Tardiphaga sp. 709: one gene and its partner. The protein of the gene in region 1 interacts with the protein of each later gene in a pairwise test. Links are inferred from orthologs where the notes say so. Each region holds a gene or a part of one and is shown on either strand. Other genes may lie near its edges.

What was found.
Region 2: the proteins of rlmB (region 1) and RSO67_RS00070 interact in binary tests that used the Escherichia coli proteins (3 or more experiments, as listed by UniProt). The link is inferred for Tardiphaga sp. 709 from one-to-one orthologs.

What each region holds. Positions count from the first base shown.
Region 1 is NZ_CP135529.1:1,191,499-1,197,482, forward strand. The notes cover bases 1,666-4,621. They hold rlmB (23S rRNA (guanosine(2251)-2'-O)-methyltransferase RlmB), read left to right. Parts: upstream 1,666-2,688; coding sequence 2,689-3,555; downstream 3,556-4,621. Other genes in these bases: RSO67_RS06230 (hypothetical protein), read left to right, coding at 1,666-1,813; RSO67_RS06235 (hypothetical protein), read left to right, coding at 1,853-2,347; RSO67_RS06250 (hypothetical protein), read right to left, coding at 3,646-4,296; RSO67_RS06255 (hypothetical protein), read right to left, coding at 4,347-4,621. Also shown: more of RSO67_RS06230, read left to right, coding at 1,436-1,665; more of RSO67_RS06255, read right to left, coding at 4,622-4,772; RSO67_RS06260 (hypothetical protein), read left to right, coding at 5,057-5,320; RSO67_RS06265 (hypothetical protein), read left to right, coding at 5,414-5,617; RSO67_RS06270 (hypothetical protein), read right to left, coding at 5,627-5,848. UniProt on the Escherichia coli protein: Specifically methylates the ribose of guanosine 2251 in 23S rRNA.
Region 2 is NZ_CP135529.1:10,227-13,271, reverse strand. The notes cover bases 225-3,045. They hold RSO67_RS00070 (NAD(P)H-hydrate dehydratase), read right to left. Parts: upstream 2,473-3,045; coding sequence 976-2,472; downstream 225-975. Other genes in these bases: RSO67_RS00065 (P-II family nitrogen regulator), read left to right, coding at 2,915-3,045; RSO67_RS00075 (multicopper oxidase family protein), read left to right, coding at 225-969. Also shown: more of RSO67_RS00075, read left to right, coding at 1-224. UniProt on the Escherichia coli protein: Bifunctional enzyme that catalyzes the epimerization of the S- and R-forms of NAD(P)HX and the dehydration of the S-form of NAD(P)HX at the expense of ADP, which is converted to AMP.

The DNA of each region.
Region 1 (5,984 bases):
CGCAGATGCCAACCAGACCGACCGACGGGGTTATTTGAAATGAAACAGGCCGCCCACTGAGGCGGCCTTAGTTCATCTTGCGGAGCCTCCGAATGATCGCACGAAGGTCGTTCGCGTATTCCTCAACGATCTGTCGCGCCTCCTCCAGCCGGGACGGCTTGGGCTCCTTCGCCTCAGTCTCGTTCGATTGGTCGCGCTTAGCCATCAAGCCAAAGTCGATCCGGCGTGGGACGTTTCCTTGAGCCAGATCAAAAGTTAGCTCACCTCGTCTGGCCGTGCACCGCGGGTAAACTGTCACCTTCGCGGGGCGCGTTCTCCTCACTGGCAACCGCGTCTCTGATCATCCGGTTTACGGCAGGGCTCTTAACCCCAAATCGTTCTGCGATCAGCGACGAAAGAACCCCTGATCGATGTAGTTCAAGAACCTTTCGGCAGCGTGCTTGGTAGTCTGTCACGTCATGTTCCCAGTCTCTTGGAGACGCTATGGCCCGCCTCTCAGATGAGGGAATATTTTGCAAACTTGCCCGGGAAAGTCCTGTGCACTTTGTGCCAAAAACCAAATCAGGCCACTGCCAAAATCAAACAAGGCCACTGACGCCGGAAACAGGCTAGTACCCGATAATGGACCTTTGGATCGTCTGGTTGATGTTGTTTGTTGCGGGCCGGATACCGGGCAGCGCAATCGGTTATGCGCTCGTCAGATTGCTCGTGGGCGTTGGCTGGCTTGTTTTTCTGGCCGCATATCTGGCGGCACTGGGAAGCTACCTCCTGTCGTTAGCTATCGTCTCGACATCGCAAGCGACTACCATAGTGCACGGCCTCAACATCGGCTTGTTCGGGCCGCCAACTTTCGCGGCCACGCTCCTCCGTGTTTATTGGATTCGAAAGGGGGCATCCCCTCCCCACTCGTGAGCAACCACAGTTGGAGCTCACCATGACGTATTAGGCCGAAGTCGCGAAAGATTACCGCGCAACGCCTTCCAATGAACCAGTGAATACGCGTTTGCGACAAACTCCTGCCGTGTGGGCACGAATCTGCCAGGAATGAAGACCGGTGATCCTTATCCCCTACATCATAGGCCTGATGGCCGTGGCGTGGTTGATCGCGCTCTTTTTCGGCGAGCCGGTCAAATCGCAAATCGAGTCAGCCATGGTGGCAGTGTCGTCCGTCATGTGGCTGAGTGTAGCAGCGTATTTGGGCCGCCGATGGTGGAGGTTCCCCCTATTGTGCGTAACGCTGTGACGCTTCGTTACGTCGCCATGACGGGCTAGAGGGTTAACCCTCAATAAGGTCGCCTGCCTTTAAGCCTATGGGTCACCGTTGGACCACTGCCGCCCGGAAACAGACCCCGCAAAATTCAACCTCAACGGGCTCGACATTTGTTCTCTATATGTTCCAGTCGAAGACATGAGTGACAGACCCGCGAGCTGGCGTATGCCGACGCCAAAACAGATGGAAAAGCTGGCCTCCAAGCCGAGCCGCCCGCCCGAGCCTGCGACCCCCACGCCTAGTCCGACAGACGACCTGCCGGAGGCCTATTGGGATTCCATCATCAGAGATCCGCGTGGACAAATCCGCACCGGCGTCCCTATCCAGCAGCGGCGCCTATCTGAGATTCCGCGGCATGTACTGCGCGTCTCCTGCCGCCGCTGCGACCGCATCGTGGAAATTCGGACCGTGGATGCTGTGCGTATCTATGGCCAACATGCTGTCTGGAAAGACGTCGGCATGAAGCTCCTCGACAACGGCTGCCAGGAACGCACGGGACGTCTCGAGGAGGACGCCTGCTGGCCATCATTTGAGACGAACTAGCATTTTGATTTTCCATTTTGACTGCGCCTGGATGCCCATATGGCTCCGAAATATCACCCTACGCCCCTATCGGGAGGCGACCGAAAAGCTCTGAGCAAAGAGCTCCGAAAAGCGCGTGGGATGACTTCCATCCTGGCTACTCAGTCCGACGAGATGCGGTCCAAAGGTGACGCGCTGATCAAGCAAGCCGACCGACTTCTCTGCGAAAGCTGGAACGAACGGATGTGGGCGGATGGCGAACCGATTGACCCTTCTCCTACAGTCGATCAGGCCGTCAACGGCGGATTCCTCTGGCTGGAGATTGAATGCTCGCGGTGCAAGACGCCAAACAATATCGACCTCGCTGCGCTACGATGTCCGCCGACCACCTTCGTCCACGACCTTTCAAGCCGCTTGCGTTGCCAGAAATGCGCTAGGGCGGGGGAAGCGGTCGGACGCGACTTCAAGCCCGCCGCGCGACGAGAACAAACACTGAAAATGGAATTGCTTACAGGATTGCTTACAAGCTCGACCCCGTCAGGGGAAATTCGCTAGCGATTTGAAAATGGTGGGGGAAGAAGGACTCGAACCTTCGAAGTCATAAGACGGCTGATTTACAGTCAGCTCCCTTTGCCACTCGGGACACTCCCCCGCCTGACGCCATCGGACCAAGCCAACAAGACCTTGGCCCAACACGGCAGTCCCACCAAATCAGTGGCTGGACGGCCATGGATGACGTTAAAACGCGCGCCCGTAAACGGGCTCCCGGTTGGCGCGTTTATGACGGAAGCCATGGGGCAAAGTCAACCGATCCGGGCAGGAATATCCGCCCTCTCCGAACCTCTTTCCGGGGCCCCAAATTGCCATTATTCGGTCCGCGTGAGACAAGCCGTGCCATGAGCGATCGAGAGCGAAAACAGCGATTCCAGCGCGGCCCTGACAAGGGGCGCGACGACCACGGCGGCCAAAGCCGCGACAAAACCCGTGATCAGGGCCGGGATCATGGAAGGCGCCCACCCCGCCGGGGCCGGGAATCCGGCGGTGGCGATGGTCCGGCCATCCTTTATGGCTGGCATACCGTCACCATGGCGCTGGCCAATCCGCAGCGGGTCATCCGCAGGCTGATTCTGACCGAAAACGCCGCCCGGCGCCTCGGGGAGGAGAAAATCGACACCCGCGTGGCGCCGATCCTGGTCCGTCCGGACGAGATCGACCGCCGGCTGGGACCCGACGCCGTGCATCAGGGCCTGCTGGCCGAGGTCGAGCCGCTGGAATCGCCGGATCTCGACAGCCTGTCCCAGGACGGCATCGTGCTGGTGCTCGACCAGATCACCGATCCGCATAATGTCGGCGCCATCCTGCGCTCGGCCGCGGCCTTTGCGGTCAAGGCGATCATCACCACGGCCCGGCACAGCCCGGAAGCCACCGGTGTCCTCGCGAAATCCGCCTCGGGCGCACTGGAACTGGTGCCGATGATCACGGTGCCCAATCTGGCGCGGGCGCTGAATGAATTGAACGACCTCGGTTTCATGACCGTCGGTCTCGACAGCGAGGGAACCGAGAACATCAGCGCGATCCCGCTGCAACAGCCGCTGGCGCTGGTGCTCGGCGCCGAAGGCAGCGGATTGCGACGGCTGACGCGAGAGACCTGCAGCGTCGTCGCGCGGCTCGACATGCCCGGCGAGATCAAGAGCCTCAACGTGTCGAACGCCGCCGTGCTTGCGCTCTATGTCGGCGCCAGCAAGCTCGGCTTGATGGGCTAGATCCGCAGGCAACACAGCAGGCAACAAAAAAGCCCGCTCGCATCGCTGCGAGCGGGCTTTTTCTTTGCGTTCAGATCAGTGCCGATCAGATCAGTACGAGCGGCGATGCTGCTGCGGCTGATGATAACCACGCTGCGGCCCTGCGGCGCGCGGCGCATACATCACCTTCGGCGCGCCATAGCGATGCGCCTGATGATAACCGGTGCGCGACACGTAGCTGCGCTGCGTAGTGCCGTAACGCGTGCGCGGCTGCATGCTGTAGCCGTAACGATAGCTCGGGCGCGCACGATACTGGCTGCGCGACGGATAGCTGTAGATCGCCGGCGCGCGATATGCCGGACCATAGGAGTAGTTCACCGGATTGGCATAGGGGCCGCCGTAATAGCCACGGCGATAGCCGGAGCCGTAACCCTGGCCATAGCCGCGCCAGCCGATCGCGGTCTCCTGATAGGTCGGGACCGGCGCGAACATGCCCGGGCCGCTGAAGGTCGGGCCCTGGTTGGCGTAATAATACTGACGCGTCACCGGCGTCGGATCGGGCAGCCGCTCATAGGCGGCCACGCCGGCATAGCCGTAACCGGCGCTATAGCTCTGGCCGCAGGGGCTGACATAGGCCTGACCGCAAGGCGAGCAGCCGCCTGAGGTGAACAGGCCGCCTCCGCAAGCCATGGCAGGCGCGGCGCCGGCCGTGGCGGTGACAACGGCAAACGCCGCAACCCATTTCGAAATCACGTTACGCATGAATACTCTCTCCTGTCGGGTGTCTTTTTTTGGTGTTGGTGATTGATCGGTCAGCGCCGGAATTCCGGCGGTGCGACGATGACGTCAGGTGGATTGAACGGCACTTCATTTTGCCGCCCCATCGGTGCGGATTTCGCCGACCAGTGCTCGTGGAAGCTCTCGGCCGGCTGTGGCAATTTGCGATTGGCCGGCGGCTCGATCTCGAGACGCCCGTAGCCGGGCTTGTGACCGAGGCTTGGATAGTAGTGGCCGACATTCGGCACCGGATCGACGTAACGACCGCCATAAACGGTCGGCTGAATATGAATGCCGCGATCAAGGCCCCAGTCGCCTTCGATCACGCGATACGACGCGTCGACGCCGTTGATGATGATCGGCACGCCGGGACGACCGGGCACGACGATGTTGAAACCATCGGCGGCTGCGGCCGGAAGCGTGGTCGCGATCACGAAAAGCAGTGCTGAAAGGGTTCGCATGGCCATGTCCTGCATCTCGGCGGTACGATATTCGAACGCCTGGCAGGATGGGTTAAGGGCGCGGTCTAAACTGCCGGTAAGCCTAACGCGCAAGCATCAGGCGAAGTTCAAATGCGCGGGATCGCAGCGTGGATTCGTTAACACAACGGGCTCGCCTTGCGATCTGATCCCAGTAGAAAGGCGTCAAGCGCGCGCCGCGCGCATCTTGCGCATCGCCGTCGCAACGTGATCTGATCCCTTCAGCCGTCGCAGACATCTGCAATCGTCATGTCCGGAGAGCCCCGATGAAGTTTCTCAGTGCAGCCATCATCCTGTCGACGCTGGTCGCGACCCCTGCTTTCGCGCGGCACTGGAAACATCATCACAGCGCCGAGACCTTCGTCTTTGCCGCACCCGGCCAGCCCTACCGGATCCAGTTCGGGCACAATTACGGTCCGGGTCTGCAGCCGGGCACCTTCGCCTATTACGACGGTCCCCTCGCCGCCCGCTGCAAGCAATCGGCCGCGGCCTATCGCGGCCAGGACGGCCGGGCGTATCCCTGCTTCTGACCGAGGTTCCATGGGCCGGTTGACGGGTGGGCAGATTGGCCACTGCGATCGAACTATTCAACCTCCGCCGCGTTGCAGCGTCGGAGGTGGCACATGCCCTACGCGCTATTCGAAGACGACCAGAAGCTCAGCGAGGAATTCCCGACCGAGGAGGACGTCTGGCAACATGCCGACGAAGCCGGACTCGTTGATGTTGTGGACGGCAAGACGGTGCTGGAGGACGGCTACACTATTCAGCCGTGCAGCACCGAAGAGGACACGGGCAAGCCGATCGCGGTACCGCCAGCAGTGACCTAGGAACGACTCTCACAGGTTTTGGTTGGAAGACTGAGCGTCCTGAGCGCAGGATGGACGTTCCGAAAGTCCTGCCACCTCTCTAAGGGTGGTGGGGCTTTTGCTGTCGTAGCCATTGGTATGCAGTAGCCGCACAAACTCATCCATGGACGCGTTCAGTCGCCTGGCGCGCTCTTCAGATTCGGGCGTTGAGGTGCTGCCGAAAAGCCGGTTGATGGATTCGCGAAAAGTCATGCGATTCCCCTTACTCATTGAGAAGCGCGCTTAGGTCGCGCGAACGGCAAAATGGTTCAATTCGCCGCGGGGCTTATTCAACAGTTTAACACACACTCCGCTTGACGGCGAATCACATGAAGGATTCTCTATCCCC
Region 2 (3,045 bases), 1.2 Mb from region 1 along the record:
GCGTTCAAGCTGCAGATGCGCAGCGCCGGAACGTCCTATCTGGACATGCGCCTGCTCGGCGACGGTCAGGCGCTGCCGTCCCAGGTCCGCAGCCTGGTCGTCCAGGAGAGCGATCCGGTGGAGGTGGACCGCGACGAGGTGCTGCTGATCGAGGACTTCCGCCTCAGGCCGGACGGCAGTCTGCTCGCCCCCGCCAGTGATCCGAAAGACGCTGCCGCGCTGTTCCTGATCAACCGGAAATCCACGCTAGAGCTGTCGGCCCGGGTCAACGAACGGCTCAGACTCCGTCTCATCAATGGCTGCCAACGCAATGTGATCGCTCTGAAATTCGACGATCACGAGGTGCGCGTGATGGCCATCGACGGCCAGCCCTCTGAGCCGTTCGCTGCCCGTAACAATCAGGTGGTGCTGGCGCCCGGAACCCGGGTCGACGTGTTCCTCGACGCCGTCAGGCCGGCGGGATCGACCTCGGCGATCCTGCTCCATGACGGCAAGACAGCCCGGCCGATCGGCCAGATCAAAATGTCCAACGATCCGCCGCTACGGGCCACGCCCCTGCCGGCCGCCGCGCCGATGCCGTCCAACGGTTTGCCCGCTCAGCTCGATCTCAAGGGCGCGCTGCGCGTCGATATGGCCCTGAGCGCCGTCAGTCCCGAATGGGTGAAGCCGGTCGATCTGTCCGCCAGCACACCACCGGCATTCCGGACCAAGCCCGGCCGCACCGTGGTGCTTGCGCTGACCAACCGGGCCACCAGCCCGATGGTGTTCCAGATTCACGGCCATCATGTCCGCCTGCTCGACAGACTCGATGACGGCTGGAAGCCGTTCTGGCTCGACACCCTGGCGCTGGACGCCGGCCAGACCCAGCGCATCGCCTTTGCCGCCAACAATGTCGGGCGCTGGCTGATGGAAGCCTTTGTCGTCGACTGGGCCGCCCCGCGGCAGGTCCGCTGGTATAGCGTCGACTAGGCCTTTTCAGTATTGGATACCGAGCTGGTCGTAGAGCCGGCGGAACACCGCCGGTAGCACCTCGGTCAGATCCTCGGCGATCAGCCCAGGGCCGGCTTCGCTGCCCGCCTCGCCATGCATCCAGACGCCGATACAGGCGGCCTCATAGGCAGGAACGCCTTGCGCCAGCAGCGCGCCGATAATGCCGGCCAGCACATCACCGGAACCGGCGGTCGCCAGCCATGGCGGCGCATTGGCTGATATGGCGGCTCGGCCGTCCGGCGACGCCACGACCGTATCCGGCCCCTTCAACAGTACGATAGCAGCTGACTCTTGCGCCGCCAGACGAACGCGCTCCAGTTTAGATGCTGCTGGATGTTCCCCATCTAGCTTACTGAAGATGCGCAAAAATTCACCATCGTGAGGTGTCAACACGACGCCGGATTCCGGGCTGGCCTTGATCAGACCGAACAGTAGCTCGGGCGCATCGGCGAAGCTGGTCAGCGCGTCGGCATCGAGCACCGCATGTCGCTTCGTGGCCAGGATGGCCTCCACGAACATGCGCGTCCGTTCACCGACGCCAGCGCCCGGCCCGATCACGCAGGCTGACACCTTGCCGCCGATCAGCGCGGCGAACTCCGCCGACGTATCCACCGGCCGCACCATCACCGCAGTCAGCGCGGCGGCATTGACCGCCAGCGCATCGCGCGGCGACGCCACCGTCACCAGCCCCGCCCCGCCGCGCAGCGCAGCGCGGGCCGACAACCGGGCAGCGCCGGTGGCAGCGATGTCGCCGGAGACAACCACGGCATGGCCGCGTGAGAATTTGTGGCTGTTGATCTTCGGCACCGGAAAGGCGTCGGCCCACAGGTCCGGATTGTTCTCGAAAGTCTGCGGGCGGATTTCCGCCAGCACATCCTCGTCGATGCCGATGTCGATCACCCGCAGCCGGCCACAATGCACCCGGCCCGGCACCAGCAGATGACCCGGCTTGGGCCTGAAGAACGTCACCGTCTCGGTCGCCCTGATAGCGCCGCCCATCACGGCCCCTGAATCGCCGTTGATCCCGCTCGGCAGATCGACAGCCAGTACGGGCACGCCGGCCGCATTGATGGCGTCGATCATGATCAGCGGGTCGCCCTTGACCGGACGATTGAGCCCGGCGCCGAATAGCGCGTCGATGATCAAAGCCGGCTGCCCGATCAGCGAGGGATCGCAGGGCAGCACCTCGCCCTTCCATCCCTTGGCAGCCAATGCCGCGTCGCCCTTCAGCGTCGCCCGGTCGCACAGCAGGATCACCGAAACGTCACGCCCCTGCGCCGCAAGCTCGGCCGCCGCGACGAAGCCGTCGCCGCCATTGTTGCCACGACCGGCAACGACCAGGATCGCCCCCTCCTCGGCCAGTTCGCCCGCCACATCCGCGACCGCCCGTCCCGCAGCGCGCATGAGCTTGAAGCCTGGCGTGCCCGCCGCAATCGTGAGTTGATCGGCGCGCGCCATCTCGTCGGTCGTTAGAATATCCATCTCGCTTCTCACTACGCCTTTTTGGAAGGCACTCGCGTCACACGCGAACGCAGCAGAGTAAAACTGCACATCGAACGATCACTTTGATCACTATGTAGGCAAAAGTAGTCGAATACTCTTGATGCGAACCTCGTCAGGTGCGATGTAATAACCTGATAATGCTTCAAAAATAGCCGAGGAGCGAACTTGGCACGGACCCTGCTTTTAGGGAAGCCAGCTTCGGGTCCGTCGCGCTCACCGGCAAATGTTGAAAGACACCTGTTCAAGAGACAGGGGTGGCCGACCGTCTACCGCATCGGGCGAGATTTCGTCGGTGCGGCGTGGCGGCAGCGCAATAACGCCCGAAATTGGGTATCGAACAGTGTGCGCAAAACGCGCAATGGTCAAAGCGACTTGAGGCAAATAACTTGCGGCCTGATTGGAAGTGCCGGGGAGACGTTCAGTGAAAAAGATCGAAGCCATCATCAAGCCCTTCAAGCTGGACGAGGTGAAAGAGGCTCTTCAGGAAGTCGGGTTGCAAGGCATTACCGTCACGGAAGCCAAGGGCTTCGGCCGTCAGAAGGGCCACGCCGA